Regions from separate parts of the Hydrogenophaga aquatica genome, predicted to be linked through region 1. Evidence: predicted binding sites of a transcription regulator. Region 1 holds the regulator's gene; the other holds the start of a gene.
The links. The regulator FliA, encoded in region 1, starts transcription of late flagellar genes. The targets are predictions, from matches to a motif close to CTAAAGTTTNNNNNNNNNNNGCCGNTA.
Positions count from the first base shown of each region.

Region 2: a site for FliA is predicted at 3,714-3,740, ahead of ACYVHH_RS06295 (flagellin N-terminal helical domain-containing protein). Genes of this name have one in related genera too.

Region 1 covers NZ_BAAGVK010000002.1:293,783-299,473, reverse strand. The annotation lists gene flhA (flagellar biosynthesis protein FlhA) at 1-891, shown strand, start outside; gene flhF (flagellar biosynthesis protein FlhF) at 888-2,387, shown strand; gene ACYVHH_RS02540 (hypothetical protein) at 2,380-3,102, shown strand; gene ACYVHH_RS02535 (RNA polymerase sigma factor FliA) at 3,077-3,796, shown strand; gene ACYVHH_RS02530 (hypothetical protein) at 3,803-4,207, opposite strand; gene flgM (flagellar biosynthesis anti-sigma factor FlgM) at 4,233-4,553, opposite strand; gene flgA (flagellar basal body P-ring formation chaperone FlgA) at 4,692-5,468, opposite strand; gene flgB (flagellar basal body rod protein FlgB) at 5,628-5,691, shown strand, end outside.
Region 2 covers NZ_BAAGVK010000008.1:58,077-63,767, reverse strand. The annotation lists gene ACYVHH_RS06310 (glycosyltransferase) at 1-214, opposite strand, end outside; gene ACYVHH_RS06305 (flagellin N-terminal helical domain-containing protein) at 214-1,056, opposite strand; gene fliD (flagellar filament capping protein FliD) at 1,202-2,638, opposite strand; gene ACYVHH_RS06295 (flagellin N-terminal helical domain-containing protein) at 2,774-3,616, opposite strand; gene nudB (dihydroneopterin triphosphate diphosphatase) at 3,848-4,303, shown strand; gene ACYVHH_RS06285 (NfeD family protein) at 4,393-5,691, shown strand, end outside.

The sequences.
Region 1 (5,691 bases):
TTCCTGCCCCCGCCCGTGCACGTGCGCGACAACCTGGAACTGCGCCCGAGTGCCTACCGCATCACCTTGCGTGGCGTGGTGGTGGGTGAGGGCGAGGTGTTCCCCGGACAGTTCCTGGCCATCAACCCCGGGCACATCAAGACACCGCTCATCGGCACCGCAACCACCGACCCGGCCTTCGGCCTGCCTGCCAACTGGATCGACGACCGCCAGAAGGAAAACGCTCAAATGGCGGGCTATACCGTGGTTGATTCGGAGACCGTGCTGGCGACACATTTGTCACACTTGATGCAAGTCCACGCCGCCAAGTTGCTGAGCCGAACCGAGACCCAGGAACTGGTGGAGCACGTGGCGAAACTTGCCCCGAAACTGATCGAAGAAGTCGTACCCAAGATGGTGTCCATTGGCGTGTTCCAGAAAGTCCTGCAGCTCTTGCTGGAAGAGTCTGTGAACATCCGCGACATCCGCACCATCATCGAGTCACTGGCAGAGCACGCCGGGCAGACGCAAGACCCGGCGGAACTGGCGCGCCGCGTGCGGCAAGCCCTGGCGCCTGCCATCGTTCAGCAGATCTACGGTCCTGTCAACGAGCTCGAAGTCATCGCCATCGAACCTGGCCTGGAGCGTCTGCTGACGCAGGCGCTCAGTGGCAACGGCATGGCCGCGCTGGACCCCGGCGTTGCCGACATGCTCACGCAGTCGGCAGCCAAGGTCGCCAACCGGCAAGAAGAATCTGGTGTCCCCGCCTGCCTGCTGGTGCCGGACGGCATCCGCTCCGCGATGGCACGCCTGCTGCGCCGTGCTGCGCCCCGCCTGCAGGTGCTGGCCCACAGTGAAATCCCTGAAACCCATCTGATCCGGATCGGCCCGATCCTTGGAGAGCCCGCATGAACGCCCAACGCTTTATCGCACCGACATCCCGTGAAGCCATGTCCCTGGCCCGCGCGGCCTATGGTGACACCGCGGTGATCCTGTCCAGCCGGGCAACGCAGGACGGGTTCGAGGTGGTGGCCACCGCCGAAGAAAACCTGGAAGCGCTGACCGCGCAGAGCGCCATGCCCCGGGCGCAGGCCGCGCCTGCGGCAACTCGTCAGAGCATGAGTCTGCAGCAGCGGGCAGACCGGCAGCTGGCGGTTGCGCCGGTTTCGCCTGCCAGCAGCGTGGCACAGGACACCGAGACCCTGGCCATGAGCACCCTTTCGTTCCAGGATTACGTGCGTGAGCGCATGCTGCGCAAGCGCCGCGAAGCCATGCAGGGCGATGCCCAGCCAGCCCAGGCGCGTGCGGCCAAGGCCGAGCGTGTGGCGGCGCAGGTGGCGCGCCCTGCCGACGTGACGCTGCCCTTCGGCCAGGCCAGTGAGCCTGCCTCCCGCCCTGCCGCGGCTGCCAAGGCTGCCCCCGAGGCCGCCCGCAAGCCGGCCGAACAGGAGGCAGGTGCCAACCCGCGTCTGGCCGACGAGATCAACAACCTGCGCACCATGATGGAGGAGCGCTTCAACACGCTGGCGTGGATGGGTAACGCCCGTCAGAACCCGATCCAGTCGAGCCTCATGCACAAGCTGATCCGCGCGGGCTATTCCCCCACCGTGGCTCGTGCCGTGATGGAGCGCCTCCCCTCCGAGCATGGAGCCGCAGACGCCTTCCGGTGGACGCAGGAGGTGCTCGCACGCAACCTCAGGACGGCCCAGGACTCCAGCTCGCTCTGTGACGAAGGCGGCGTGTTTGCGCTCATCGGCTCCACTGGTGTCGGCAAGACCACCACTGCCGCCAAGCTGGCCGCCCAGTGTGTCAAGGCTTATGGCGCGAACAGCGTGGGCCTGATCACCCTGGATACCTACCGGGTGGCGGGCTACGAGCAGCTGCGCGCATACGGCCGCATGCTGGGCGTGGTCGCGCACCTGGCGCATGACCGCGCCGCGCTGCAGGACCTGCTCAACCTGCTGGCCAACAAGCGCATGGTCATCATCGATACGGCAGGCCTGGGGCAGAAAGACCCGCGGATCCAGGAGATGATGGAGATGCTTGCCACCCCGAAGATCAAGAAGCTTCTGGTGCTGAATGCAGGCAGCCACGGTGACACCCTGGACGAAGTGTTCCAGGCATACAAGGGCACCCAGCTGTACGGCGCTGTGTTGTCCAAGGTGGACGAGGCGGCGAAGCTGGGACCGGCGGTCGATGCGCTGCTGCGTCACCAGGTGACGTTGCGTGGCTTGAGCACGGGGCAGCGCGTGCCTGAAGACTGGCAGCGCCCTGACGCGCAGGCGCTCGTGCGCATGTCCATGGCCAGCAGCGGCAAGTCGGCATACGACCCGCGCTCCTCGGAGCTTGCCTTCTTCTTTACCGATCCGGTTCAGTCCGCAGTGCAACTGGATGCCTGGCATGTTTGAGTCACATTTCGACCAGGCCCGTGGCCTGGCAGCCTGGGAGTTGCAGCCGCCTACCAGAGTCGTTCCCGTGGTTGCAGGCGACTCCGCCGCGACGCTGGGCGTCAGCCATGAACTCCTGTGGATGCTGGAGCAGGGCCTGAGCCGTCAGGAATTGCCGGTGACTGTGATGGAAGGCCTCCACGGCCTGCGTCCTCAGGACGTGAGGCTCGGCCACCGAGCCGTGCTGAGCCGCTGGCTGGGGGACGTTGCCCAAGGGAGCGTCGTTCTGCTGCATGCGCCGCTGGAGGTGCTGGCGGTGCTGCTGGCGGACAGCCAGGCCAGACCGCTGGTGGCCTTGCGCGACGAAAAGCATTCGCTCGTCTGGGCGTATAACGCTGTGAAGGTTCTGGTGCAGGCGGCAGGCCTGCAACCGATCCTTGTCCAGCCGGAAGAGGGCTCTGCGGCACGCCGCGAGCGGATATCGGAAGCCTTTGCCAGCACGTGCCGCGAGCGCCTGGGAGTGATTCCATCGCTGTGGATGCTGGGGTATGATGAACAGTGTTCGGGGGTTTTGCGTCGTGCAGACGATGCTTGTCTCTTGCGAGTGCTGGACAGTGCTTTGATGATTGATGACGAGCGCGCCCGAAACCATGTTGACCACAACCTTGAGTACCGCCAGTCACAAGCCGATCAGTCCATCGGAGCTTCAGATGTACACCGCCAAAGGCACGCTTGACCGTGATGCCCAGTTGCGCAAGTACAGCCCTTTGGTTCATCGTCTTGCCCACCACATGATTGCCAAGTTGCCGGCAAGCGTGGAGGTCGACGATCTCATCCAGGTCGGCATGATCGGCCTGACGGAAGCCCTTGCCCGTTACGAGCCGTCCCAGGGTGTGCAGTTCGAGACGTTTGCGAGCCAGCGCATCCGCGGGGCCATGCTTGACGAACTCCGCGATGGCGACTGGATGTCCCGCGGCGCACGCAAGATGCAGAAAGACATCGAGCATGCCGTGCAGCGGCTAGAGCAGCGTCTGCAGCGCGTCCCCCGGGAGTCCGAGATCGCCGAGGAGCTGGACATGTCCTTGCCCGATTACCAGGAGATGCTGGCCCGGGTGCGGGGCACCCAGCTGGTCTATCTTGAAGACCTTTCGGCCAAGGGCGATGACGAGGACAACTTCCTGGACCGCTACCTACCGGCCGACAGCCAGTCGAACCCGGAGTCGCTGCTGGGAGACCAGCGCATGCGCGCGGCCTTGGTGGAGGCGATCAAGAAGTTGCCGGAACGTGAGCAGCACGTCATGAGCATGTATTACGAACATGACATGAACCTCAAGGAGATTGCTGCTGTTCTGGGGGTGACCGAGTCGCGGATCTGTCAGCTGCACAGCCAGTCGATCGCCCGTTTGCGCGCCCGCTTGCGCGAACACTGACCGGCCTCAGGCCTTGAGCACGGTGCTTCCGGGTTTTCCTGGAGCGCCGTAGCCGCCGCTGCCAAGCTTGCTGTACGCCCGCAACTGGTCTTGCGGGAACAGGACCGACAGCGCCCGGGTGGCATGGGCCTGTACGCGCATCGTGCCCTCATACAGGTTGCCCAACGCCGTCTGCAGTTTTCCGTGCATTTCCAGGATGTGGGCGGGCACGGGTTCGGTCTGGAAGCTGGCGGCCAGAAACGGCTGTGCCTTGGCCAGCGCCTGCTGAAGCCTCTGACAGCAGGCCTCAAATTCATCAAAGTTTCCGGATGAAACAGAAGCCACAGAGGCCGCGGATGCGGCCTCTGTGATTTTGAGCAACTCTTCCAGAGTTTCAAGACATTGGGGCCAAGGGGAGGGCGCCGGGGTCATCTTCTGGAGGGATGAGGGAAAAGGTTCAGTTGGCCGATGCCACGCCCAGCATTTCGCGGGCGTTGGAAAGCAGTTTGTCCGCAATGGCTTCCGCGTTGACGGAGAAGGAGCCGTTTTCGATGGCGGCGCGCATGGCCTGGACTTTCTCGGCGTTGAAGACGTCTGTGCCAGAACGTGCCACGCCGTTAGTCATCGTCTGCGTGACCGGTGACAGTTTCACGGTAACGCTGGCGCCCACCCCTTGTGTTTCAGGGGTGTTTTGCGAGTTGACGGGCCTGTCCGCGGGCTTCGCGGCTCCCACGGGGGTGGCGCCAACTGGCTTTTCTGACAGGTTGTTGACTTTCATGGCACTCTCCATGCCCTGCAGCTGTGCGGGGCTGTTCGAGAGGTTTATCGACCAGACAAGTCGGGACTTTACCCCTTTTTTAAAAAAAAGGGGTGTTTTGTGGGCTCCCGGCCGTTGCCTGGAGTCCACAGGTGGTCGTCAGAGGCTGATCTCGACCGTTTCCGCATCGCGCACGGTGCCCGTCAGTATCCGCCGGCTGGGCATGCGTACCCGCACGGTCTGTCCGACATAGCCGTGCGCCAGCGCTTCGCCGTTGGCTGCCAGCTGGAACCCCGGGCCACGGACCGTGACGCGGACCTGGGTGCCTGCTTCGAACACTTGGGGCGTGCGCACCATGCCCTTGCGCAGCACCTGCCCTGGCATGAGGGCGCGTGTGGTCTGCGTGCCCACCCAGTCCTGGGGAAGCGCGAGCACGGGGGCAATGCTTTCCGCCCAGTCTATTTCTGTCAATTCGGCGTCGGTTTCGCTCAACGTGGCGCCTGGCGCCACGGGTTGCTTGATCACCCAGGCAGGGCCCCAGGCCTTGACGGTGACGGGCAGGAACACGTTCCAGCGGGTCGGGCCGTCCAGGCAACGCAGGCCGATGCGCGACCTTCCCCACAAACGGGTGCCTTGGGGCAGGTAGGGTTCGACCGTGGGGCAGGGGGTGAGCTTCAGGCGCTTGTCGAGTTCTCCGACCTTCACCTCTGGCCGCAGCACGGCGCCAGCGGATTCGCCACCGGCTTGCTGCGTGCCTGAGAGCTGCTGGTCTATCCAGGTCTGGGCCTGCCGTTCCCAGGGCGTGAGTGCGGGGCCCGAGGCCAGTGCCACGCCAGGCACAGCCGCCGCCAGCAGCATGCAGACTTTCGCCCACACACCGCGCTGCCTTGGCAGGGCACGGGGGTGTTCGCCTTGATGCGGGGTGGGTGTTTGCATGGCCGTCGTCATCCTGGAGCAGAACTTTAGCGTTCACCACGGCCGGTCAGACGGGGAAATGCGTCGGCTTTGCCCGTCTTATCCAAGGATTGCCAGGGCTCAAGTTTTTGACAATTCCAGCACGCCGGTGAGTTTCCGGTCCAGTCCAGTGAGGTGAGCATGTTCCAGCAATTGACCAGTCGAATGGAGTTCTTCTCCCAGTCGCTGCAGTTGCGCGCGCACC
Region 2 (5,691 bases), on a different contig from region 1:
TGATGGGAACCTTGCCTGCGAGGTAATGAGCCGCCTGCAGCTGCGGGGTGAGCTGAGGGGTCCAGAGTGTTCCGTCCAGTCGCGCGCACGATGACTGAATGTAGGCTGCAAAGCCTAGCCGGTTGAGCAGATCGCACAGTGTGTGCAGCTGGACAACCGGGGGAAGGTTGCTGTCGAATTCGGGCGCGTCGATGTAGAACGGTTGAGTCTTCATTAGCCTTGCAGAAGTCGGAGGACGTTTTGGGGTACCTGGTTCGCCTGTGCAATCATGGCGGTGCCTGCTTGCTGGAGAATCTGAGCGCGGCTGAGGTTGGCGGTTTCTGCCGCAAAGTCAGCGTCCATGATACGGCCGCGAGCTGCCGCCTGGTTCTCAACGGCCGTCTGCAGGTAGGCGATGGTGTTTTCAAAGCGGCTTTGCACGGAGCCGAACACAGCGCGGGTTTCGTTCAGGGTCTGGATGGCGGTGTCTAGCGCGGTCAAGATCGCAGAGTTGTCGGCGTTTGCGGTGCTGAGCGCACTGGCTCCGCCGGTCGTCACTTCCGTGATGTCAGTGGCTGTGCTGAGGTTGAGGTCCGTTGCCGAAATACTGATTGTCTGGCCAGCGTTCGCGCCAACCTGGAAGAGATAGTCGGCCGTGGTTTGGAAGATCGGTGCCCCATTGAACTCGACGGAGCTGAGCGTCCGGGCCACCTCCGCCACAAGCTGCGTGTATTCCTGGTTCAGCGCTTCAATGTCGCCAGACTGGTTGGTGGAGTTGATGGCCTGAACCGCCAGCTCACGCATGCGCTGGAACATGTTGCCCAAGGTAGACAACCCGCCTTCAGCGACCTGCGACAGAGAGATGCCGTCATTCGCATTGCGAATGGCCACATTCATGCCGCGAATCTGTGTGTTCATGCGCTCTGCGATCGCGAGACCGGCTGCATCGTCTTTCGAGCTGTTGACTCGCAAGCCGGAAGACAGGCGCTGCATGGTCGTGGCCATGGTGCCCTGGGTCGCGGACGTGTTGCGCTGAGCATTCAGCGACATGATGTTGGTGTTGATGCTCATGGCCATGATGGGCTCCTTCAAAAATTCAATTGAATTCAGCCACTCAGGCCAGAACTCGAATCTGGCCGGGTGTTAGGAGCATTGTTGCTGGCCGCCACAAAAACAAAGCCCCGATAAACGGGGCTTTTGGTGGTTATATCGCGTTTGGAAGTCAGGACGACTTGTTCCAGGTGGTGACCTGTTGCGCCACGTACTGGCTGAGGGAGTTCAGCGAAGCCATCTTGCTGTCGAGTGACGTGTACATTTTGTAGAGGCGCGCCTCGTTTCGCTCCAGGCGGTCGTTGAAGCGGTTGATGTCGTCTTTGTTGCGCTTGATGGCTTTTTGCAAGGCGTTGTTGCGTTCGGTCACCACACCGCTGGTCGCGTTCGCCCCGAAGGCGAAGTCGTAGAAGCGGCGGGCCAGCCCTGTGCTGGTTGCGTCGCCACTTGTGGCAGAGAAGAACTTTTGCAAATCTGCAGGGTTGGCAAGCGCAGCGGTGAGTTTCTTGTTGTTGACCAGAAGGGTGCCGTCTTGCTGGAGTTCCAGCCCAACGTCACTCATGCGGGCGTAAGACGTCCCGGATGGGCCCAATGCACCGACCATCCGCTTGAGCGTGTTCAGTATGCCTATCGCCGTGCCATCGCCTTGCAGCGGGCCTGCAGCGCCTGAGGCTTGATCGTACCTGGTGGCATTTGCCAGGGTCTTGGTCAGCGTGTTGTAGGCGTCGACGAAGCCCTGAATGGCCGAGCGCGTGGCTTCCGTGTCCTGGCCTATGGTCACCGTCACCGGGGCGGACGTGGTCTCCGTCAGGTTGAGCGTCAACCCAGGCACTGCCCCTGAAATGGTGTTGGTTGCAGAGGTCACCACGATGCCATCGATGGTGGCAGATGCGTCTTGCCCGGCCAGGATGGTGGCCAGACCATACATCGCGCCAGAGTTGCTTGCATAGGCCAAAGAGCCCAGTCCTGTTCCCGTGGTGATGACGCTGCCTGTGGCGTCACTGCCGTCAAAGGCGCGGATCTGGAAGCCTTGAGCGGCGCCTGTGTCCTTGCTGCGGATGACAAGGTTGTCCTTGCCGTCGGCGGTGACCACGGTGGCGGTCACGCCAGCGTTGCCGGCATTGATCTTGGTGGCGATGGCACCGAGGTTGTCGGCTGCATCGATGTTGACGGTTACCGCACTGCCTGCTGGGCTGAAGCTGCTGCCGGACCAGCTGCCCAGCGTGATTTCCAGGCTGCCGGACTGTCCGATTGCGCTGTCCGCGGTCACCCCTGTGGCAGAGCGTACCGCTTGAGCCTTGGCCAGCTGGGTGACATTCACACTGTAGGAGCCTGCCGTTGCCGAGGACGTGGCGGAACCCGTCAGTGCGCTGGTGTTGCTTGAGCTGAAGGTTCGACCGGTCCAGCTGGTCAGCCCCATCAGCTTCTGAGCGGCATCTTGCAGAGCAGCAAGCTGCGACTTGACCGTTCCCCAGGAGGAGACCTTGCTGGAAAGCGTGGTGCCACGCGTCTGGAGCTGTTTGAGGGGCTGTTTCTCAACCTCCAGCAGCTTGGAGACCAAGGACTGAACGTCGAGTCCGCTACCTATGCCGGTTGACGAGATGGCCATGGTGAACTCCTGTGTGGACGCTGTACTGCTGACTGGCACACTCTAGCACCGACCGCCCATCTGTAAAAGCCGAATATCCAATGACTAACCCCGGCAATACCGGGGTTAGTCATTCTTGCGCCAGTGAGAGGCCGTTCAGCGCAGCAGGGCCAGCACGCCTTGCGGCAGCTGGTTGGCCTGGGCAATCATTGCCGTGCCTGCTTGCTGGAGGATCTGAGAACGGCTCAGGTTGGCGGTTTCAGAGGCGAAATCGGCATCCATGATGCGGCCGCGGGCGGCAGATTGGTTCTCCACCGCGCCTTGCAGGAAGGAGATGGTGTTTTCGAACCGGCTCTGCACGGCACCCAGGGTGGCGCGTATGGTGTTCACCGCGGTGATGGCCTCATCCAGTGCGCTCAGCACGGCGGCGTTGCCTGAATTGTTTGTTGTGTCGAGGCCGGAGGCTGCACCGCCGCCATATGCTGCCGACACGTTGGTTGCAGAGACATCAAGTGCAGTAGAAGCTACAGTGATCGTCTGATCTGCGTTTGCGCCAACCTGGAAGGTGTAGTCGGTAGCCGGTTCAAAAATCTTGGCGCCGTTGAATTCGATAGAACTCAAGGTGCGACCGATCTCTGCGGCCAACTGTGTGTACTCCTCGTTCAGCGCTGCCAGGTCGCCAGACAGGTTGGTCGAGTTGATGGATTGCACGGCCAATTCACGCATGCGCTGCATCATGTTGCCCACGGTGCTCAGGCCACCTTCGGCCACCTGTGCCAGAGAGATACCATCGTTCGCATTGCGGATGGCTACCGTCATGCCGCGAACCTGGGTGTTCATGCGCTCGGCAATGGCCAGGCCGGCTGCGTCGTCTTTGGCGCTGTTCACGCGCAGGCCGGAAGACAGGCGCTGCATAGACGTCGCCAGCGAGTTTTGCGTGGCGCTGGTGTTGCGTTGTGCATTCAGCGACATCACGTTGGTGTTGATCGTCATCGCCATTTTTAAGCTCCTTCATGAGAAAACCGGCGGAACCGGTGTCAAGACCAACCCCATGCTGGCTTGACAACGAAGCTGTCTTTAAGCCCGTTGTTGTGGTTTTCGGCGATCTGGCGCCGGACTTTAGGCCCGCGTAGCATTCGATTTCAAAGAGTTTGCCCAGAAGGTGTTGCGGCGTTCATATTTTCGGATCATCCTGAGAAAAACTGAAATGTGGTGGGTAAAGTGTCATTTTTGGCTGCTTTCAAGATTCCTGAGTCGGTCCTGGTTGTCATCCACACCCCTGCCTTGAAGGTGCTGTTGCTGGAACGGGCCGATGCGCCAGGCTTCTGGCAGTCCGTGACGGGTTCCAAGGACAGCCTGGCGGAGCCCTGGGAGGAGACCGCACGCCGGGAGGTATGGGAGGAGACCGGGATCGACGCCCGGGCCCCAGGCGCACGCCTGACCGACTGGCGCCTGGAGAACGTCTACGAGATCTACCCGCAGTGGCTGCACCGCTACGCGCCGGGCGTGACCACCAACACCGAGCGTGTGTTCGGGCTGTGTGTGGCCGAGGCGGGGGGCGTGAAACTGAGCCCTCGGGAACACACCGCATTCGTCTGGCTGCCCTGGCAGGAGGCGGCGCAGCAGTGTTATTCACCGTCGAACGCCGAGGCAATACTTTGGCTGCCCCGCCTGGGCTTGGCTTGATAAATTGATCCCAGGACTTGACCTGGGGCAAGGTTTGCAGGACAAACACCTGTCAGGATGCGCAAATGCACCTTGGCAAGGAGACGACAATGACGGCAGGCCAGGCGACCCACAAGGCGGCATGCGCGTCGCGCAAGCTCTGGGTGCGATTGCGCGCCGTGCTGTTGGTGTTGCTGATGACGGGGGGCTGGTGGCTGGCTGCTGGTGCCAATGCAGCTCCCGTCCGGGTGCTGACGGTCCGGGACGCAATTGGCCCGGCGAGCGCGGATTACGTGGTTCGTGGCTTGGAGCGCGCGCAGAGCCAGGGGGCAGAGCTGGTGGTTCTGGAGCTGGACACGCCAGGCGGTCTGGACACCTCAATGCGGCAGATCGTGCAGGCGCTCCTCGCGTCCCAGGTGCCCGTGGCAACCTACGTCAGCCCTCAGGGGGCACGTGCCGCAAGCGCAGGCACATATATCCTGTACGCCAGCCATGTGGCTGCGATGGCCCCAGCGGCCAATCTGGGCGCGGCCACGCCCGTGGCCATTGGCTTGCCCGGGGGAGCCAGCAAGGGCGAAAACGAGCCGGATGTGATGGCCAGCAAGCAGGTGAACGACGCGGCGGCGTTCATTCGCGGGTTGGCCCAGTGGCACGGACGCAATGCCGACTGGGCCGAACTGGCGGTGCGCGAGGCGGTCAGCCTGACAGCGCCAGAAGCACTGCGTGACGGCGTGGTGGATGTCGTGGCGGTTGACCTGGACGACCTGCTTGCACAAATTGACGGCCGCAAGGTGCGGTTGCCTGCGGGTGAGCGGGTTCTTGCCACCAAGGGGCAGCCGGTTGTGGCCGAGCCGCCGGACTGGCGCCATCGCGTGCTGGGGGTCATCGCCAACCCAAGTTTTGCCCTTGTCCTGCTGATGATTGGCATCTACGGGCTCATTTTCGAGTTCACGTCGCCAGGGTTCGGTGTGCCGGGCACGGTTGGCGCGATCTGCCTGCTGCTGGCCATGTTTGCCTTGCAGATGCTGCCCGTCAACTACGCGGCACTGGCCTTGATTCTGCTGGGTTTTGCCTTGATTGCGGCAGAACTGTTGACGCCAGCGTTCGGTGTGCTGGGGGTGGGGGGTGTGGTGGCCTTCATCGCGGGCGGCTTGCTGCTGTTTGACCGTGACGTGCCCGGCATGGGGGTTCCCTTGCCCTTGATCTTTGGTTTGGCCGTGACGGCTGGCTTTGCCGTGTTTGCGGGCGGCGGCATGGCCTTGCGCGCCAGGCGGGCTCGTGTCGTCAGTGGCCGTGACGAGATGATTGGCGCCAGAGGGCGGATCACCGATGTGCGAGAGGGGATCACCTGGTGCCAGGTGCATGGGGAGCGCTGGCGCGTTCGGGCGGACGAGCCGCTGGCCGTGGGG